DNA from 4 places in the Teredinibacter sp. KSP-S5-2 genome. Region 3 is predicted to be linked to each of the others. Evidence: predicted binding sites of a transcription regulator. Region 3 holds the regulator's gene; each other region holds the start of a gene.
The links. Region 3 encodes sigma-54, which starts transcription at its own class of promoters, with help from an activator protein. Its sites were predicted from a motif close to TGGCACANNNNTTGCNNT; they were not measured.
Positions count from the first base shown of each region.

Region 1: a site for sigma-54 is predicted at 2,950-2,967, ahead of glnA (glutamate--ammonia ligase). Genes of this name have one in related genera too.
Region 2: a site for sigma-54 is predicted at 2,623-2,640, ahead of P5V12_RS12950 (chemotaxis protein CheW). Genes of this name have one in related genera too.
Region 4: a site for sigma-54 is predicted at 2,638-2,655, ahead of P5V12_RS06605 (RtcB family protein). Genes of this name have one in related genera too.

Region 1 covers NZ_CP120416.1:4,147,451-4,152,572, forward strand. The annotation lists gene P5V12_RS17560 (hypothetical protein) at 1-789, shown strand, start outside; gene P5V12_RS17565 (hypothetical protein) at 891-1,334, opposite strand; gene thiI (tRNA uracil 4-sulfurtransferase ThiI) at 1,347-2,804, opposite strand; gene glnA (glutamate--ammonia ligase) at 3,235-4,641, shown strand; gene P5V12_RS17580 (TorF family putative porin) at 4,772-5,122, opposite strand, start outside.
Region 2 covers NZ_CP120416.1:3,010,744-3,015,865, forward strand. The annotation lists gene P5V12_RS12930 (HAD-IA family hydrolase) at 1-228, shown strand, start outside; gene P5V12_RS12935 (YciK family oxidoreductase) at 239-1,012, shown strand; gene P5V12_RS12940 (hypothetical protein) at 1,019-1,579, opposite strand; gene P5V12_RS12945 (DUF2802 domain-containing protein) at 1,607-2,038, opposite strand; gene P5V12_RS12950 (chemotaxis protein CheW) at 2,042-2,527, opposite strand; gene P5V12_RS12955 (chemotaxis protein CheW) at 2,687-3,562, opposite strand; gene P5V12_RS12960 (ParA family protein) at 3,588-4,349, opposite strand; gene P5V12_RS12965 (flagellar motor protein MotB) at 4,500-5,122, opposite strand, start outside.
Region 3 covers NZ_CP120416.1:26,618-31,739, reverse strand. The annotation lists gene lptC (LPS export ABC transporter periplasmic protein LptC) at 1-316, shown strand, start outside; gene lptA (lipopolysaccharide transport periplasmic protein LptA) at 303-830, shown strand; gene lptB (LPS export ABC transporter ATP-binding protein) at 855-1,580, shown strand; gene P5V12_RS00130 (RNA polymerase factor sigma-54) at 1,740-3,230, shown strand; gene ptsN (PTS IIA-like nitrogen regulatory protein PtsN) at 3,300-3,830, shown strand; gene rapZ (RNase adapter RapZ) at 3,848-4,720, shown strand; gene P5V12_RS00115 (HPr family phosphocarrier protein) at 4,736-5,005, shown strand; gene mgtE (magnesium transporter) at 5,110-5,122, shown strand, end outside.
Region 4 covers NZ_CP120416.1:1,435,225-1,440,346, forward strand. The annotation lists gene P5V12_RS06590 (TonB-dependent receptor) at 1-87, opposite strand, end outside; tRNA gene P5V12_RS06595 (tRNA-Ala) at 268-343, shown strand; gene rtcR (RNA repair transcriptional activator RtcR) at 879-2,471, opposite strand; gene P5V12_RS06605 (RtcB family protein) at 2,674-3,921, shown strand; gene rtcA (RNA 3'-terminal phosphate cyclase) at 4,077-5,093, shown strand; gene P5V12_RS06615 (nucleotidyltransferase domain-containing protein) at 5,115-5,122, opposite strand, start outside.

The sequences.
Region 1 (5,122 bases), 910 kb from region 3:
GATGCATTCATTCACTACCAGATATCGACAAATCAAGTTCACACTCTAAAACCACAAGACCTCGTAGGAACAGCGCTAGATCATCGAAGCACGGCAAGTACATTCCCCCGCCCTAACATGGTAGAAGTTTCCCCCAAAGGCACAGGAATCGTGCTGCACTATGGACGTAGCTGGGGTGATGCTAGCTACGGCTCCCGACCTGAAGACATTGGAACCTGGTTTGATGGAGCACACCTTTGGCCCCTGGATTTCAATTTTACAACTACGTCCCCGAAAAAAATATCTGTTGGCGAAACACATTCCGGGTGGACTTTCGATGAAAACGGCGTGGAATATTTTGTCAGCCAAAACAATCGAACAGATTGGCTGGATTCAATTGCTGTGTCGGGCAGTATGTCCGGCTATGAAAACCGGATAGAAGTTGCATCGCATGCAGACTTTGGTTGGAGCAATGGTTTTCATTACGGCAAGATGCCGGAAACCAAACCGAACTGGATATTTGTTAACACCTATTCAAATGTCACTCACTCCAGCCATGACATAGACTGGGGAGCAGATCAACTGTTCATGGTGCAAAACAAACCATCTGTAGAAGGACCTATAGTGTGGAGAATAGGACACAATTACAATCGTTATGACGGCAACTACCGCGACGAAGCACCTGCTGCAATAAATCTATTTGGTAACAGAATTTATGTTTCGAACAACTGGGGAGGGCGTCTCCCCCATCGGGAAGTGTTTTTATTCTCTTTGCCAGACAACTGGGAAATAGCACTAACCCCCAAGTAAAGCACTGCCAACATCGACGACTAACGAGTATAAATCATCCGCTCAGCGGGTAATTTATACTCGTCCTTTGGCCACAAAAATCAAAGGGAGGCAGTATTGACTTATCTTGGCCAACCAAAAGCGTTAGAATCTCCCTTTCTATTTGCTTCGGTTTTCGACTCCTTCTCTTCATACACATCATATTTTGCAATTCGTCCATTACTTGATTTAACAAAACAACTTATATAATGAAGAGCAGGTTTGTTTTCCTTGTTGCGCAAATTCATTTTTAAAAAAATCTTATACAAAAATGCATTTTGCTCGTAACGGCTAGAGTGATTATCTACCGTCAGTAACTTAATTTTATTACCATAGCTGTCTCTGGTTTCTTTTTCACAGGTCAGGACCGCATCAGTAAACGTGACATTTTGATATCCCTTTTTCTTACCGCCAAATCCATCAGGAAAAATCACACCGGAAAAGTAAAGCGTTAAAAAACTTGCCAATACAACTACAGCAACACCACCGATAACCACTCCCAGATTTTGCTTAGTCGTTAATTTCATATTTGCTTTAACCTACTTTTTCATTGGTCGGAATACCAACACGTTCTGATATCCATCATCAATCAAGTGTGCCGCATGAAGCTTACTCATTACACCTTTATCACAGAATAGGCAGTATTGTTTATTCTGGTCCAACCCGGAAAACTCTGTCGATAAACTATAAAAAGGAATTTCAACAACTTCCAATTCTTCAGACAATGGACGCATTTCTCTCTCATGAGGATGTCGAATATCAATAACTATCTGATTATCACCAATCTCCTGCACCTCCTGAACAACTACCCTTTGCTCAACATCTTCCATAACCTCGTCAATTGCCTGCACACGGGAATTAGCAATTGCGTCTTCCAACTTATCAAAATCGAAACCAGCTTCCTCTTTTTCGACCCGCTCCAACTTAACTTTAGAAGATGGCTTAACAGAAATCACACCGCAATATTCAGGAATGTTAGCGGAAAACTCTTCAGCACCTATTTTACGGGAGAGTTTAATAATATCGGGCTTATCCATCACAATAAGCGGACGCAGAACCAGCTTATCCGTTACCGCATCAATAGCCGACAAATTAGTAATCGTTTGACTGGAAACCTGAGCAATGGCTTCCCCTGTTACCAGCGCCTGAATTCCACCTTTCTCTGCGATTTTGTCCGCAGCACGAAACATCATGCGTTTAAGCACAACCCCCATGTTCGACGGATTTATTTTTTGCAGAATTTCACTTACCACACCTTCAAACGGCACAGTAATAAAACGGACTCGATGGGAAGAGCCATAACGATTCCACAAATAGAAGGCTATCTCCTTCACCCCCAGCTCATGGTCCCGCCCGCCAAGATTAAAAAAGCAATAGTGTGTTCGAAGACCACGACGAATCATCATATAACTGGCGACGGTGGAGTCGAAACCACCAGAAACCAAAGACAGAACAGAATCCTGAGTACCAACTGGGAACCCACCCAAACCTTCGTATTTCTGTTCGACGATGTAACAGGTTTGATCTTTTACCTCTAAATTGACGGTCACATCCGGGTCTTTTAACTTCACCCCAGCCGTATCACAATTCTGGTTTAGACCACCACCCACATATTGCTCAATCTCCGTCGAGGTGTAATCGTGTTTACCGCTACGCTTAACACGGACACAAAAAGTTTTTCCACTCAACCCGTCCTTCCATGCATCAAAGGTCAACTCATAAATATCATGCATAGTGGAGAAAGGGTGCGCGCGAACATAGGAAAAGTTGGCAATCCCAGGAGTACGTGCAAGCAAATCAATCATCTGCTCCTTCACTGAATCGTCCTCGGATGGCACACGCACTTCCAGCCTGTCCCAATCCTGAATGACCGAAGCTTTTTCGTGTATACGACGCGATAGCGTTCTCAGGTTTTCAGTAAGGTGCTTGGTCCATCGCTTACGAACGGGTGGACTTTTAATGGTAATTTCAGGGAAAAGACGTACGATAAAATTCATAAACAAACGAACACACAATCATTACGCACCAGACAGGTGCAAAACCAATCAAAACCGCACCAAATTAGTGCAGACATTTTTCTCCTCTTCCACCTCTTCCTGAATAAGCTCTTGTTTTTCAAGAAAAAAAACCAGATTTTTAATCTGGCACATATATTGCCCTATTGGAGGCAAGCTTATCTTGCGTATTCGCGAGATTGCATTAAGATTGCAGCTCGCAAAGACGAGCGAAAAAGCAGATTTCCCCTGAGCATCTTATAGATCTACGTATCCAATGAGATGGTTTCCTCGAAGGAAGGCAAGTTTACCGTAACTTGCCTTCATCTGAGTATAACCGCCTTACTCATTAATACAGTAAGAAGCCTTAAGCTGCCCAGATACAACTTCAAAATCCATATATTTGTTGGGCCGAGACCCTGGAGGCATCCTCATGTCAGAGAAGACTCTGAATCTAATTAAAGAAAGCGAAGCGCGCTGGGTTGACCTGCGTTTTACCGACACTAAAGGTAAAGAGCAACACGTAACCATTCCATCACGATATGTTGATGAAGAATTTTTCGAAAATGGTCAAATGTTCGACGGCTCTTCTATCTCTGGCTGGAAGGGTATTAACGAGTCTGACATGATTCTTCTTCCAGACGACACAACTGCAATTCTTGACCCTTTCACTGACGAGCCTACTGTTATCGTTCGTTGTGACATCGTTGAGCCAAACACTATGCAAGGTTACGAGCGTGACCCACGTTCTGTTGCCAAGCGTGCTGAAGACTACTTGAAGTCAACTGGTCTTGGTGATACTGCTTTCTTCGGTCCAGAACCTGAATTTTTCGTCTTTGATGACATCAAGTGGGGCTCTGACATGTCAGGCTCATTTGTAAAAATCAACTCTGAAGAAGCCGCATGGTCAACTGGCCACGAATTCTCAGACGGTAACATGGGTCACCGCCCTCGAGTTAAAGGTGGTTACTTCCCAGTTCCTCCTGTTGACTCTCTACACGACCTTCGTGCTGCTATGTGTGCTGCGATGGAAGAAATGGGTCTTGACGTTGAAGTTCACCACCACGAAGTGGCCACTGCTGGTCAATGTGAGATCGGTGTTAAATTCAACACTCTTGTGAAAAAAGCGGACGAAGTACAAATCCTTAAGTACTGTGTACACAACGTTGCTCACGCTTACGGCAAAACCGCAACATTTATGCCTAAGCCAATCGTTGGCGACAACGGTTCTGGTATGCACGTTCACCAATCTTTCTGGAAAGACGGCGTAAACCAATTCGCTGGTGACGCATACGCAGGATTGAGCGAAATGTCGATTTACTACATCGGCGGTATCATCAAGCACGCAAAAGCACTTAACGCGTTCTGTAACCCAGGTACAAACTCTTATAAGCGTTTGATCCCAGGCTTCGAAGCACCTGTTATGTTGGCTTACTCTGCGCGTAACCGTTCTGCGTCAATCCGTATTCCATACACACCTTCCGTGAAAGCGAAGCGTGTTGAAGTACGTTTCCCAGACCCAATCGCTAACCCATACTTGTGCTTCGCGGCGCTATTGATGGCGGGTATCGACGGTATTCAAAACAAAATCCACCCTGGTGATGCAGCAGACAAAGACTTGTACGACTTGCCAGCAGAAGAAGCACTAGCGATTCCTCAAGTTGCAGGTTCACTTCGTGAAGCTCTTGCTGCATTAGACGCAGATCGCGACTTCTTGACTGCAGGTGGCGTATTCACTGATGAATCTATCGACGCTTACATCGACTTGAAGATGGAAGAAGTTTACCGCGTTGAGCATACAACTCACCCAGTTGAGTTCGATATGTACTACAGTGTTTAATTGCTGAATTAAGCATTTAAAACAAAGGCCGCACTACGCGGCCTTTTTTATTGGCGGTTTAAAAACACACTCAAATATTCATATGGAAGATTAAACACCCCGTGCAGAGTGTTTAGAACAAAATATTTAACTACCAGTGTTTTGACACTCCCAAAACCACCCGTGAACCAGCTAAGTCTTTTAAGGCTTCATCATTGTCGTTATAGGAGTAGGTTAAACCGATATTGAACGTTGTAAACCATTCAATGTCCCTGTTCACCTGCACACTGTAATCGACAAAATCCACACTATCGTTGTCCGAGTTCAATTGTCCAAGATGCAATAACAGGTTGTATTTTTCTGCAAATTGATAATGTCCATTCGCATCCAGATACACCTCTTCCACATCCACGTTATCATAGTAATGAAAACTGAAATTGGGAAAAATCACACCCGCATAAGCTTCGCCCGAATCGGATTCACTGTACTCTGAAAAAGCATG
Region 2 (5,122 bases), 2.0 Mb from region 3:
CTATTACTGGCCTGCGAACAGAGCGGATGTCAGCCATCAGAGGCCATTTATATTGGCGACCATTTACGTGATATCGAATGTGGCACCAATGCCGGAACCAGTACAATTTCAGTCGGTTACGGCTATATAAGTAATGAACAAGACCATACACGCTGGGGGGCAACACACAGTGTTGAGCACGCCAGCCAGCTATGGCCAATAATAAATAAATATGTGCAAGCAAGTTGAGGAATGCTCAGTGACCACCACCATTGACTCTGAATTTTTAACCCAATATCAGGCCAAAAAAGATCTACTCAAGGGCAAAAACATCATAGTAACTGGTGCTGGCGACGGTATCGGCCGAGCAGCAGCCCTGACATATGCCAAATACGGTGCAACCGTCATACTCATTGGTCGCACACTCTCCAAGCTGGAATCAGTTTACGATGAAATTGAAGCAGCAGGTGGTGCCCAGCCAGCTATTTTCCCGATGAACTTCGAAGGTGCTACCGCGCATGACTATGACGCCCTGCGAGATGCCATAGAAAATGAAATTGGTGTACTAGACGGCATATTGCACAACGCGAGCGAACTGGGTGCAAGAACCCCCATCGCCAACTACAAAGTTGAAGAGTGGGAAAAAATACTGCATGTAAATGTCACCGCTCCTTTTATGATGACAAAATCTCTCCTGCCATTACTGGAGAAATCCCAAGACGCGAGCATCATATTTACTGGATCCAGTGTTGGCTTAAAAGGAAAAGCCTACTGGGGAGCCTACGCCGTATCAAAGGCGGCAATAGAAAACCTGGTTCAGGTACTTGCCGACGAGCTGGACGGAACATCCAATATTCGTGTTAACTCCATTAACCCCGGGGCCACACGAACCAAAATGCGTGCAACAGCCTACCCTGCGGAAGACCCTTCAACAGTGACCACACCAGAAGATATTATGAATAGATATTTATTTTTGATGGGTAAAGACAGTCAGCTTATCAACGGTCAACAGTTCGACGCTCAACCCAGATAACACACGTCAGATCATCGGTGTAGAGGTTGGCTGGGACTGGGGCTTTGCCTCATCAACAGGAGGGGGCAAATCCTTGCTTCCTTCACCTTCAGTGGAAGAAGGCCCAGCACTCTTATTATCTGGCTTCGAAGCCGGCTCTGACGATACCTCACCTTCCACAGTATCTTCATTTGAACTGACCAAGAAGCGACCGACATCCGCAACCGGCTCTTTCGAGTGCCAATGTTTTTTCACCACATTCTTTTGAAATAACACATGGAAATAGGATTCGTCGCGACTGACACCGCTATACCTTAATAATATGAGTAACGTTGCGCGGCGATAATAAGCCTTGGTAAATTCATAGGTATAGATTTCTTGATTATCATCACCTTCAATCACCCTGAAGGGCTCACCCAACTGAGAAACAATCCAGTGCTTAGTCGTCACATTTTCTTGTATGCGATCAAAGAAATCGTCAGATATTTCAGCTTCACTATCCGTAAATTCGGCACGATCAGAAACTGTGCAGCCAGCGATAACGCTGACTACAAAAAAGGAATAAAGCAATGTTTTGACTGGAGACATAACGACTTTATACGCCTCCGAACACGATTACATTCCTTGTTTAATCGGCATAACGTTGGAAGAACCATTCGCCTGTTTTTGTGTGTGACGGTGCAATAGCTCCATCAAACTCACTTCCGAATGGGATAAACCGCTATTGGCAGCGATAGCTTCCAAAGATACGCCCTGGGCTAATAGCTTTTGCGCCTGGGTATAGGAAAAATCGGAGTCGCTGTGTGAAATTTGTTCTTGTTGTTTTTTTAATTCACTGAGACGGTTTTCCAAAGCCACCATACGTTGACCCATTCCCAATGAGCCAGAAGTAATGATGTTGAGCTGTTTCTCAAGCTTTTCCAAGCGCTCCACAGCATCCTCATTCTTACGAGAAGAGTACATTTGTATAAATAGCATTACAAAGCAACCCATAATAGAAAGAAGAGGAACCAAAGAGGCCGGATCAAGATTTACCGTTGGAATCATTAATTAAACACCCTCAAGTTCTGCCCACTCGTCATCCGTGAGCAATTTATCTAGTTCGATAAGAATAAGCAGTTCGTCATTCTTGTGACATACACCCTGTATAAACTTGGCACTTTCTTCATTACCAACATTGGGCGCCGTCTCAATTTCAGACTGGCGCAAGTATACTACCTCTGCCACGCTATCGACCAGTATTCCGACGACATGTTTGTCAGCTTCTATGATAACAATGCGTGTATTGTCTGTAATTTCGCCAGGTTCAATGCCAAACCTATGACGAGTATCTATTACTGTAACGACGTTTCCACGCAGGTTTATAATCCCTAAAACGTAATGCGGCGCACCGGGAACAGGTGCTATTTCGGAGTAACGAAGCACTTCCTGAACCTGCATCACGTTGATTCCATAGGTCTCCCCTGCCAACTTAAAGGTAACCCACTGCAATACGGGGTCATCACTTGCGGCGTTGTTTGCCATATTTCCAGCCATAGAGGAGTCCTCACAACAGTCTCACATTCATTCAGATCAGGGGCGTGTCAAAAATCAGCCACTCTTCTGCAGTTTATATATCATTAATATAGTTAAGAGCAGATTTTATGCCAGCTCCAATAGGGAATTTACCGGGCTATTTGATATAAACAAGGAAGATCAATGGGGCTTTCTGGACTTTTCGGAATCCGATAAAAGCTTACCCATTTGAGGAATATCGATTAAGGCACACATGGCAGATTTCACCGTGCCAGCCAACCATGGACGCTTGGTTCGCTGGGTACGCCAATTAACATCTTCAGTATTTAACGTGATCGGCTGATTGACAGAATCCACCGCCAATCCCCAGGGTAAACCATCAATGGTCATAACATATTTAGCCGTTTTTAAAAAAGAATCGTTGTATTTTTCTGGCATCACAAACAATGCAGTATTGACCGTTTTGATTTGTCCAATGGGTGTCGGCAGGATCCCCATAAACCAGTCAGACTGACCAAAAATTGGCGTCAGCTCATCGGTTAAAGGCTGAATCTGGCCTAACGCAATCAAGGGCACCGCCAATGTTAAGCCTGAAACCTGAAACAACAGCGCATCGAACCGTCCCTGAGCCCACATGGGGCGTCCATTCTCACCCCACTCAAGCATTTGGTTCACATGGTGGAGGTCATCAAGTACCGTTTCCGTTATTTTTTCAACAACCGGTTCAACAACAACTTCTGTTTTAATTTTTGTCTCGACCCGAGGCTTTATTTGCAACGGCCGGGTATTCAGTAGCGCCTGTAATTGCTCACGCTTTTCCCTCTCCAGCTTTTCCTGAACAGGTTTTATCTCAACTTCAGCCTGAGGCTTGGGGGAAACCTTCGGTGCCAACTTGGCAGACGGCACTACCTGCTGAGAACTGATCTCCGCTGGTGGGGTGTGTTCAGCTAACGAAGGTTTCGGAGATAGCTCTTGCGACTGTGCAGCAGGATCATCCTCACGTAATAAATCCGCGAAGTAATCTTCTAACGCTGTTTTTGCACTATCTCCAGACATAAACCATTACCACACCAAATATCATTTATTCCTGCATATATTTATACAACGACTTGTATGCTTCCATCGCTCGCCCCTCTGGATCAAACAAATTGGGCGGCACGCCGGCTTTACTAGCATCCCTTAACTTGGTATCCACCGGAATTTTTCCTGGCCATACAACATTACTATAGTCATTTCTCAGCGTTCTCAAACTGGATACTGAAGCCTGAGTTCGTCGATCAAACATGGTTGGCACCACACAGTACTTCAGTTCTTGCTTGCGAGATTTACCCAGCATAGTCAAGGTATGTAACATTCGATCCAAACCTTTTAAAGCGAGAAACTCCGTTTGTACCGGAATGAGCAATTGATTGCAGGCCGCTAACGCATTGATCATCAACACACCCAATTGCGGGGGGCAGTCAATGATAACCAAGTCAAAACTGTCCTTTATCTGCGCAAGGGTATTCAGCAACACTAGCCCCATGCCATCACCAATAGCTTTACGCTCAAGAGTTGCCAGAGCCATAGAAGCGGGCAATAAACACAAATTGGCATAGGGAGTTGGAGTCAGAATTTGCCCAACAAGTGCTTCAGATAATTGAGAACGCTGCTCGAACAAGGTAAAAACACTGGCTTCGATATTTTCAGGGTTTAACCGAAAATAGCATGTCAGAGAGCCGTGTGGGTCCATATCGACTAACAACACCCGCTTGCCCTGCTCAGTAGCTAACCCACCAAGAGCAACAGTTGTTGTGGTCTTACCCACACCACCTTTCTGATTTGCTACAGTCCAAGTAATCAAAAAACTAACCTACGCGCCTCATAATGGTTTATTGCCGTGCGGTGAAAACCTTCCTATTGATTGACGAATATATAAACAAACTAATAGGTATTGTTGCCGCACCGGCAGAAAAATCTATTCCAATATAAACAGAGGCAAATCTCGCGCCAATTATTTCGACTCTCGATTTTCTTCGCTTTGAAGCCTGGGGGAATCAGGATCACTGGTAAACAACAAACCACCATCCTTTAATTTATACGGCTGAATAGCTTGTTCATCGGCTTCTTCGACCCCATCGCTGGAGGAATCATTCTCTAGCTCTTGGCTAATCTCTGATTCCGATAGCGGTTTTTCCTCTGTTTGCAGAGTATCGACGGACTGTACCTGCGGTGGAGCCAAGGTTTGGGCTACGCGCAATACCACCCGACGATTCCGAGCCTTCCCTTCTTCAGAAGTATTATCGGCCACAGGCTGATGTTCTCCATAGCCAACTGCAGAAAGTCGGTTTTGCGCTACGCCATGACGAGCAAGAAGATTGACAACAGAAACAGAACGCGCAGCTGACAGCGCCCAGTTATCCTGGAACTGTGCATTCTTGATTGGAACATTATCAGTATGCCCAGCAACAGAAATACGATTATCGTAATCAGAGAGAACCTTAGCCACATCCGTAAAAACCTGTTCCGCTTCCTGGCTCGGGTCGGCACTACCGGATGAAAAAATCAGGTTGGCGTTAACATCGATTTCCACCCATTGTTCGTTGCCTTCGACGGTCACTTTGTTGTCTTTTATTA
Region 3 (5,122 bases):
ACCTTCCGTACAGCTGTTTATGGATGTTGCACCCTGGTTCATCGAATCCATCAATGGCAAGCTCAGCGAAAAGGGCGAATTACTGAACCTGTGGCAAGACGTAAAAATCTGGCAAACCGATAAAAAAGGAAATACCTCTTCGCTGCAAACAGAGGAACTCACTATTTTTCCACGAGAAAAACTGGTAGAAACCGATAAGCCTGTTAAGATCACGACCCCAAGTGGAGAAATCACAGCAATCGGCATGATTGCCAACCTCAATGAAAAACGAATTAAGCTTCTGTCCAATGTACGAGGCGTTCATGACCCTATTTAGCCCGAGACAACTTATCTCTCGCCTGACAGTTTTTATTGTCTGTCTTGCGCTTGGGCATCCTGTTTTTGCTTTGCCAAGCGATAAAGAACAACCGATTACTATTCAATCTGACCAGGCCGAAAGAGATGAAATAAAAGGCACCACAACCTATTCAGGTCGGGTGATCATGGAACAGGGCAGCATGGAAATCACGGCAGACAAAGTGGTGATTTATAGTGAACGCAATAAAGTATCCAAAGTTGTCGCAACGGGGAAACCCGCAACCTATAAACAAAAGCCAGCAGCCGATGAAGCGGAAGTAAAAGCCACCGCACAAACGCTCGAATACCAAGTGAATAACGCCACGCTATTCTTATTGGGCAAGGCTCTGCTCAAACAGGAAGGCACCAGCCTGAGTGGCGATAAAATTGAATATGATGTGAAAAAATCTGTTGTTAGAGCTGGCGGCACCAATACCGACGGAGACGATGGCAGAGTACGTATGGTCATTCCGGCCAAATCCTTGAAAAACTAGCATTCATCCAGGAAAAACGTTTTCATGCCCCAGCTGCACGCCAAACACCTCGCCAAAAGCTACAAAGGTCGCCAAGTCGTTATTGATGTTTCCATGAGCGTGAATGACGGTCAGGTTGTTGGTTTGCTAGGCCCCAACGGGGCGGGTAAAACAACGTGCTTTTATATGATTGCCGGCATCGTCAAACCCGAGCGAGGTAATGTATTTATTGACGGCAAAGACGTCACCCATTTGCCAATGCACGGTCGAGCCAAAGCAGGACTGGGCTATCTTCCGCAGGAAGCATCGGTGTTCCGAAAAATGACAGTTTCCGACAATATCATGGCGATATTGGAAACTCGTGACGATTTACGGCGGGGAGACAGAAACCAAGCCCTGCAGAACCTGCTCGAAGAATTTCATATTACCCATATCAAAGACAGCTTGGGCATGGCGTTATCCGGGGGTGAACGACGACGCGTTGAGATCGCTCGCGCTTTGGCAGCTGAACCCCAGTTTATCTTGCTGGACGAACCCTTTGCCGGTGTCGACCCTATTTCTGTGAGCGACATTAAGGACATCATAAAACAGCTGCGAGACCGGGGAATCGGGGTATTAATCACTGATCACAACGTTCGGGAAACTCTCGATATCTGCGAAAAGGCCTATATTGTATCGGAAGGGCATATCATTGCTGAAGGCGATGCGGGCGAAGTACTGAACAACAAAAAAGTTCGCGAAGTATACCTTGGTCAGCACTTTACGCTTTAACTTGCAACAAAAACTCATCCACCTACCCTCTTAGCTCTTGGCGCGGCACAAACTTTGCTTCGAAAAAGCAAAAAAGCCATTGCTTGTCGCTCTAGTCGCGACTAAACTTTTGAAATCTACTGGTAAAAAATTCGAGTAATCTCAAAGATTTAGCAGACTATGAAGCAAACCCTGCAGTTAAAAATGGGTCAGCAGCTGACGATGACTCCTCAGCTACAGCAGGCCATTCGTCTTCTCCAGCTTTCCACACTCGATCTCCAGGCTGAAATTCAGGAAGCGTTAGACAGCAACCCGATGCTGGAAACCCAGGAAGACAGTGGAGAAGCCTCTCAAGACACCAGTAAAGATCAATCAGAAAGCAAGTCCAACGAGCAAGAAACCTCAGAACGGGACAACTACGACGATTCCTCAGCAACCGACAGCGAATGGAGCGAGGACATTCCAAATGATCTTGCCGTCGACACCAGCTGGGATGATGTTTATCAATCTGCACCTTCCGGTTCGGGTCTTTCAAAACCAGACAACGAGGATTTCGACTTTGAATCACGGCGGGCGGTGACAGAAACCCTGCAGGATCACCTCCACTGGCAACTTAACTTGACTCCCATGTCCGATCTGGATCGGGAGATCGCCGAAGTTATTATTGATGCCGTCGAACCCTCGGGAATGCTCAGCCAAACCGCGGACGAAATATTCGAGGGCATAGTAAAGCATCACGAAGAGTTGGAAATGGACGAAGTCATTGCCGTCCTGCATCGCGTCCAACAGTTCGATCCGGTTGGGGTAGCCAGCCAGGACATTCGTGAATGCCTGATGATTCAGCTTTCCCATTTAGCACCGGAAACAGAAGAGCTGGCCACCGCGAAAAGTATCGTAAACCAGTATTTGGAGTTGCTAGGTAGCAGAGACTTCAAACAACTCATGCGCAGGCTCAAAGTAAAAGAGCCGCAGCTGCAAAAAGCCATTGCCCTGATTCAGAGCCTTAATCCCAGACCCGGCGATGCCATCAGTACTGAGACCGCAGAATACGTAGTACCAGATGTTTTCGTACAAAAGGAAAACAACCGCTGGCAGGTACAACTCAATCCGGAGATAGCCCCTAAAATACGCATTAATCAGGACTATGCTTCTCTGGTTAAGCGCGCCGACTCCAGCAGTGACAACACCTTTCTTCGGGATAACCTACAGGAAGCCCGCTGGTTTTTGAAAAGCCTGCAAAGCCGCAATGAAACCTTATTAAAGGTCGCGACATGCATTGTTGAAAAACAACAGGGGTTTCTCGATCATGGACCGGAAGCCATGCGACCGATGGTCTTACATGATGTGGCAGAAGAAGTGGAAATGCATGAATCCACCATTTCGCGTGTTACCACGCAGAAATATATGCATACCCCACAGGGGATTTTTGAACTGAAATACTTTTTCTCCAGCCATGTTGCTACAGACAGTGGCGGAGAGTGCTCATCGACAGCAATTCGAGCCATAATTAAAAAACTGGTTGCGGCAGAAAACGCGAAAAAGCCGCTCAGTGATTCTAAAATTACAGCACTCCTTGCAGAACAAGGTATCAAGGTTGCACGAAGGACGATTGCGAAATACCGTGAATCACTGGGTATTCCCCCGTCCAATGAGCGTAAACGTTTAGTGTAAACGCCAATAATGTTAGGGTTGGCACCCCTGAAGCCAGTATCAAATACTGGTAAAATAGTTAGGTTATAAATGACCAAAAGCGGTACCCATGCTTTTGGTTTTTTTGGTTATGAATGGTTTAAAAGTAAGTATCCGAAAGTCATGCAAATAAAATCAATTCTCACTCAGGATCGAACACGGGCCAAATGGAATTCCACCAGTAAAAAGAAGCTCCTTGAGCAGCTTTCGTACCTTTTTGCACAGTATTGCGAAGGGATAGACGCCGACGAACTATTTACCAATCTGGTTGAACGGGAAAAATTAGGTTCAACGGGTATCGGTGAAGGCATTGCCATTCCGCATTGCCGCTGTAATACCGGAGGCGAAACACTGGGAGCTTGTATCACACTGGACGACCCCATCGATTTCGATTCCGCAGACAGTCGACCTGTCGATTTACTGTTCGCCATGTTGGTGCCGGAAAATGCTGAAGCAGAGCACCTGGAAACCCTGGCAAACGTCGCCGAAGCCATGCAAAAAGCGGAACTGGTAAAACACCTTCGCGAAGCATCCAGCGACGAGCAGCTATTTCAGCTCATCACTCAACAAACCAGCCATTAATAAAACAAGGTGGCAATATGCGTTTAGTTATTATCAGTGGCAGATCAGGGTCGGGCAAAACCTCAGCCTTACACCTTCTAGAAGACGAAGGTTTCACCTGCATAGATAATCTTCCCGCTGATCTATTACCCGCCTTAATCGCGCATATTCAATCCGCTAATAAGCAAAGCGAACAGAAAATTGCCGTTGGCATTGATGCCCGTAATTTCCATAGTGATTTAAGTAAGGTACCGGATATTATCCGTTCCCTAACACACCCGGGAACTAGTGGCGACGTTGTTTATCTGGATACTTCAAGGGAAGTACTCTTAAAACGTTTTAGCGAAACCCGCCGTAAACACCCTCTGTCAGACGATAACATTGGTCTCAATGAGGCCATTGCCAAAGAAAAGCAGATCCTTGCTCCTATTGCCAATTCTGCAAGTTTTACCATCGACACCACGCGTATGAGTATCCATGAACTACGTGGAACCATTAAGCGTTTGGTTGTCGGGGAATCTTCTTCGGGAACGGCAATTATGTTTACCTCCTTTGGCTTTAAATATGGCGTCCCAGTCGATGCCGATTTTGTCTTCGATGTACGCTGTTTACCAAATCCGTACTGGAGCCCAGAACTCAGATCCAAATCGGGACTGGAGGAAGAAGTTATAAATTTCCTCGCCAGACAAAAAGAAGTACAGGAAATGGAAGAGGATCTATACCATTTTATTCACAAGTGGGCACCTCAGTTCGAACAAAGCAACCGCAGCTATTTAACCATTGCGATTGGCTGTACGGGGGGTATGCATCGTTCCGTATACCTGTGTGAACGCTTAAGCCAGCAGATGAAACAACACTATGGAAATGTTCAGGTTCGCCATCGTCAACTAGAACAGATCCCCGGACAGTAATTCAGGAACGAATTCATGCTTGAAAGAAAAATTGAAATCATCAATAAACTCGGTCTGCACGCCCGCGCTGCAACCAAGCTTTCCAACTTGGCCAACCGCTATGAAAGCCGCGTGATGATTTCTTTTAACGATAAGCAGGTAGACGTAAAAAGCATTATTTCTCTCATGCTCCTTGCTGCAACCAAAGGCAGTGAAGTCACACTTGTGACCGAAGGAAATGACGAACAGGAAGCCATGGACGCACTGTGTGATTTAATTAACGATAAATTTGGCGAAGGAGAATAAAAGAATATTTCTGTAGCAATCTAATTTAGCTTTCGTTATCTTCTGCTCCAGCAAAAATTTGATAGCGAGTCAAACTCCTCATAAACAGTAGAGTTTTTTATTGAATGCAAGCCCCCG
Region 4 (5,122 bases), 1.4 Mb from region 3:
AACATAAGGTGCCTGAACATCGGCTTGTGCGATACTTGCAGAAACCGATAGGGCCAAAGCGCATGGCTTGCTAACACGTAAACTCATTAAAAACCTTCCCCAATAAAAGCGCCTCTCGGCGAAAATAAAAATGCGAATGATATAGATTATCATTTATGAGTCAATATGTTTATTGGGGCGAAAGGTTTGGGTTTGATTGAGGTGGTGCAGGTGTTAACAAAAAGTTGACACACTCCCACTGGCTGATACAATGCGCCTCCTCAATTCGGGGCCTTAGCTCAGCTGGGAGAGCGCAACACTGGCAGTGTTGAGGTCAGCGGTTCGATCCCGCTAGGCTCCACCAAACAAACAAAACCCTCGTCCATCGGACGGGGGTTTTTTGTTTGTCCTGTAGAAGTTCAGAGAGATGGTTCTTGGCTCAGCGGTCGCGGGCAGGAAGCCCGCGTGCCGCGTAGGCATGGATGCCGAGAGCGGCCCGATCCCAACGCCAAAAACTTAACCTGAAACTTCATTTACTCATAGGTATCGTGTTAATTAGCTGGTCGAAAACTCAGTAATTTTTTCTAACTCTCCCGCAACGCTTTTTGTTGTCACCGAAGTTGCGTGACAAATACGTGACAAACCGTTATCTGGCCTTAGAGAGTTGAAGAGGGCTCTTTATAAGCAAGCTGTTGACCATTACTGGGTGGACGAGGAGCTAGCGTCATATTTAGTCCAATATGACGCCATGGCTGTGTTAAGAATTTTTAATAAGTTGCGGCGTAGAAAGAACTTTTATATGGCTCCAGCATTGAAGGCCACCGCTGTAGAAGCATTGAAGAAGCTTAAACGGCCAAAACAGGCAGAGAAGCTACAAAGCTCAACGTTGTAATAGTGCCTCACCGCAACTCATCAAACGAAACGCCATATTTTTCCAGAAGCTGTCGAATGCGATGCGAATCATTGGTCGATTTTTTGGCTGTACGGCTTAAGTTAAACAGTGTTCTGCCTGCTTCGGCCATAGAGCTGGAGTTTCTACATACATTTGTAATGCCAGCCAAAATAATTTGGTCGTAAAGGTCGAGTTGGCTAAACCTTGCATCACCTAACAGTTCTCTTGCCTGTTCAACCTGGTTTTCACCTGCTTGGGTAGAAGTTTTCCATTTTGCTTTTAATCGGCTTATTTCTTCCTTTACCAAGTTTGCGGTTATGCGCCCGCCATCGGCCAGAGTGCCCATGCGGGTAATACTTGCATTCAGGTCTCTGAAATTGGCGGACCACTTTGCTTCGGGGGATTGGCTAAATCTTAGGTAGATGTCTCTAGCCGTTTTATTGAAGCTGATTAACTGACCTCTTTTGGTGGCAAATTTCTCAAGCTCATATTCAATGTTGGGTTCAATATCTTCTGGCCTTTCTCTTAGGGAGGGAAGGCAGTATTCCCATAGGTCTATTCTGGCCAGTAGATCCTCTCTGAATTTGCCTTCGCGGGCAAATTTTGCTAAATCTCTATTTGTGCCGGCAATAAGCTGAAAATCACTGCTGGTTTCTTTGTCTGCGCCAAACGGAATAAACCTTTTATCTTCTATTGCTCGCAGCAGCATAGCCTGTTCGTCCAGGCCTAACTCGCCAACTTCATCGAGAAAGAGAAGACCTTGGTCTGCTTCTTTTAATAGTCCGGGTCTGTCAGTGGTTGCGCCAGTAAATGCCCCCTTTTTATGGCCAAAGAGTGCAGACATGGCATTTTCACCGCGCAATGTTGCGCAGTTAACTGCAACAAGGTTGCCTTCCAGATTGCCTCTGTGTTTTCTAAGTTCGTATACCCGTTGCGCTAGTTGAGATTTACCTGCCCCAGTTGGGCCTGTTATCAAAATAGGTTCGGTTGAGCGAATGGAGACTTTCTCTAATTGCTCAATCATTGCGTTGAATTTTTTATTATTGGTTTCAATGCCGCCTTTTAAGTAAGAGGTGCCTTCTGTGTGTTCTTTTTGAAAGCGGGAAGCAATTTGGTCATATTTTGAAAGATCCAAATCGATAATTTGGTATTCACCCGCATTGCCACTTTCTTTTCTGGGGGGAGAGGTTTGAAGTAATTTGCCGGGGAGATAGCCAGCTTCCGTCAAAAGGTACAAGCATATTTGGGCAACGTGTGTGCCTGTGGTGATGTGGGTTAGGTACTGTTCTCGGCCAGGTTTAAATGTGTAGCCTCTGCAAAAATCAAGAAGCTCGCTGTAAACCGTTTCAAAGTCCCACGGGTTTTCAAAATTAACGTAGTGATGAACTACTTTGGTTTCAGGTGAGGCGTGCTGAACATCTTCTGTTACTTGGTCTGCAAGGCGCTGGTGGTTTTTGTCTAGTACAAGGTCGAGCCTGTCTATCAGTAGGTCATCATGTTGGAACATAGAAACCGTAGGTCGCCATTTGTCCCAACGCTTACTGCGCTTGCCTCGTTTGTCTAGCACGGTGCCGAGTATGCTGATAGCGACAGTTTTCATGGGTTCTCCTTGCATGTGTAAGGTATCAAATATATTAGATGGCTATCGAAAAAGATATATTTGCTTGCTATTTTAAGAGGGTGGATTATGGTCTAATTTTTTGTCTTTTTAAAAAATATAAGCAAAACAATGAGTTACAGTTTGTTTTGGGGCCTTTATGAAAACTTGGCATTGTCTTCGCTATATGAGAGGCGTGAATTAAATGAATAAAGAGGAAAAAGCAGTGATTGAACATGCTTATGAAGTAATGCAAGACGGTGGGGTGCCAATTAAGTCGTGGACTAAAGGTGTTTCTTTTGAGTTAGACGCAAAACAGCAACTAAAAAATATTGCCCGTCTGCCCTTTATTCATAAGTGGATAGCTGCAATGCCAGATGTTCATTTGGGTAAAGGGGCGACCATTGGGAGTGTGGTGCCAACTTTAGGTGCTGTAATTCCTGCGGCCGTTGGTGTGGATATCGGTTGTGGAATGATGGCTGTGCGTACCAGCTTAAAGGCTTCTGATCTGCCAGATAATTTGGCGGCAATTAGAAATGCGATTGAGCGTGCGGTACCGCATGGACGTTCTGCTCATGCTAGGGGAGGTCGCGATAAAGGTGCTTGGGCAAATATCCCGGAAGATGTAATGAGAGCATGGGCGCCGCTTTCGGCTCAGTTTGATGTGCTAACTGAAAAGCATCGAGTACTAAAAAGCACAAACAATATTAACCATTTGGGGACGTTGGGAACCGGAAACCATTTTATAGAAATGTGCCTGGATGAACACGATAGCGTATGGCTAATGCTGCATAGCGGTTCTCGTGGAGTGGGTAACCGTATTGGTACGCACTTTATTCAGAAGGCAAAAAGAGATATGGAGCGTTGGCATATTCAGCTTCCAGATTCTGACCTGGCGTATTTGCCTGAAGGTACTGAGCATTTTGATGAATATGTTGAGGCGGTTGAATGGGCGCAAAGTTTTGCGCGAATTAATCGGGAAGTAATGATGGCGCGTGTTATTGGTGCGGTTAAAGATACGCTGCATCGAGAGTTTGATGCGCGAATGGAGGCGGTAAATTGCCATCATAACTATGTGTCCCGTGAAAACCATTACGGAAAAAATATTCTGGTAACCCGTAAGGGTGCTGTTCGTGCTCGCGAAGGTGAGATGGGTATCATTCCAGGAAGTATGGGGGCGAGATCTATCATTGTTCGCGGATTGGGTAATGAGGAAAGCTTTTGTAGTTGTAGTCATGGTGCAGGACGAATCATGTCACGAACTAAAGCAAAAAAATTAGTTTCATTGGAAGAGCATCGTCAAGCGACCGAGGGAGTGGAATGCCGTAAGGATGAAGGCGTGATTGACGAAACCCCGTCGGCGTATAAGCCAATCGAAAAGGTCATGGAAGCACAAAAGGATTTGGTGGAAGTGGTTTATACGTTGAAGCAAGTTGTATGTGTTAAGGGGTAAGCAGGTTCTTGGTGAGGCAGGATCTAAGTGACAGGAAGTTTCCAGCTGCAAAGTTGGTTCGGTATTAAAGGGTGATAGGGATATCTTTAATTTTGAAATGAAGTGTTTTAATGGACAAAGAGGCTACGGATGGCTACCTACATTAAGGATATAAAATGAAAATAATAGATGGCTCACAAGGCGAAGGGGGAGGGCAGGTTTTTCGTACCAGTTTAACGCTTTCAATGTGCTTGGGGGAGCCGGTAACAATAAAAAATATACGCTCAGGTAGGAAAAAGCCTGGGTTATTACGACAGCATCTAACTTGTTTAAAGGCTGCGCAGGAAATCTGTGATGCAAAAGTGGAAGGGGCGGTGCTCGGTTCTCAAAGCGTTGTGTTTACTCCTGGTAAGGTGAGGCCGGGAAAATATCACATTGCTGTGGGTTCTGCTGGAAGTACTACGCTGGTATTTCAAACGGTGTATTTGCCATTGTTACTGACTGGTGGTGACAGTGAATTATTGCTTGAAGGAGGGACGCATAACGGTATGGCTCCGAGCTTTGACTTTATTCAGAACTCCTTTTTTCCCGAGTTAAGCAAGATGGGCGTTTGTATGGAAGCAATATTGGATCGCTACGGGTTTTACCCTGCAGGTGGTGGTGCTTGGAAGGCGCGCATTACGCCTGTTGGTAGGATTGCTAAATACAAAAATGAAGTGCGTGGTGACCTTTTGTCTGTAAGTGCGGTCGCAACTTCGGCTCAAATTCCTCAGCATGTGGTGGATAGAGAGCTGCGGAGTGTTGCTAATCGCTTTTCATTGCAGACTGAGAGTTTGCATAAACGGTTAGTAAAGTCTGTTGGCCCTGGAAATATTCTCTCTTTACGTGCTGAATATGAAAATATGACAGAAGTGGTTGAAGTGATCGGCGAGCGAGGTGTTTCAGCAGAAAAAGTAGCGGACAAGGCAATATCGGAAATGGATCGCTACTTAAACTCAAATGCAGTGGTAGGTGAGCATTTGGCGGATCAATTGCTATTACCAATAGTGTTAGGTGGTGGAGGCAGCTTTACTACGCTTGAGCCCAGTCTGCATCTAAAAACTAATGCTTCTGTTATTCAAGCGTTTATTCGTTGTCAGATTTCCATTACTAAGCGCGATGAAAAGATTTGGCAGGTGAGTGTCTCTCACTAAGCTTGCCAATATCCAAGGCGGTTACATAA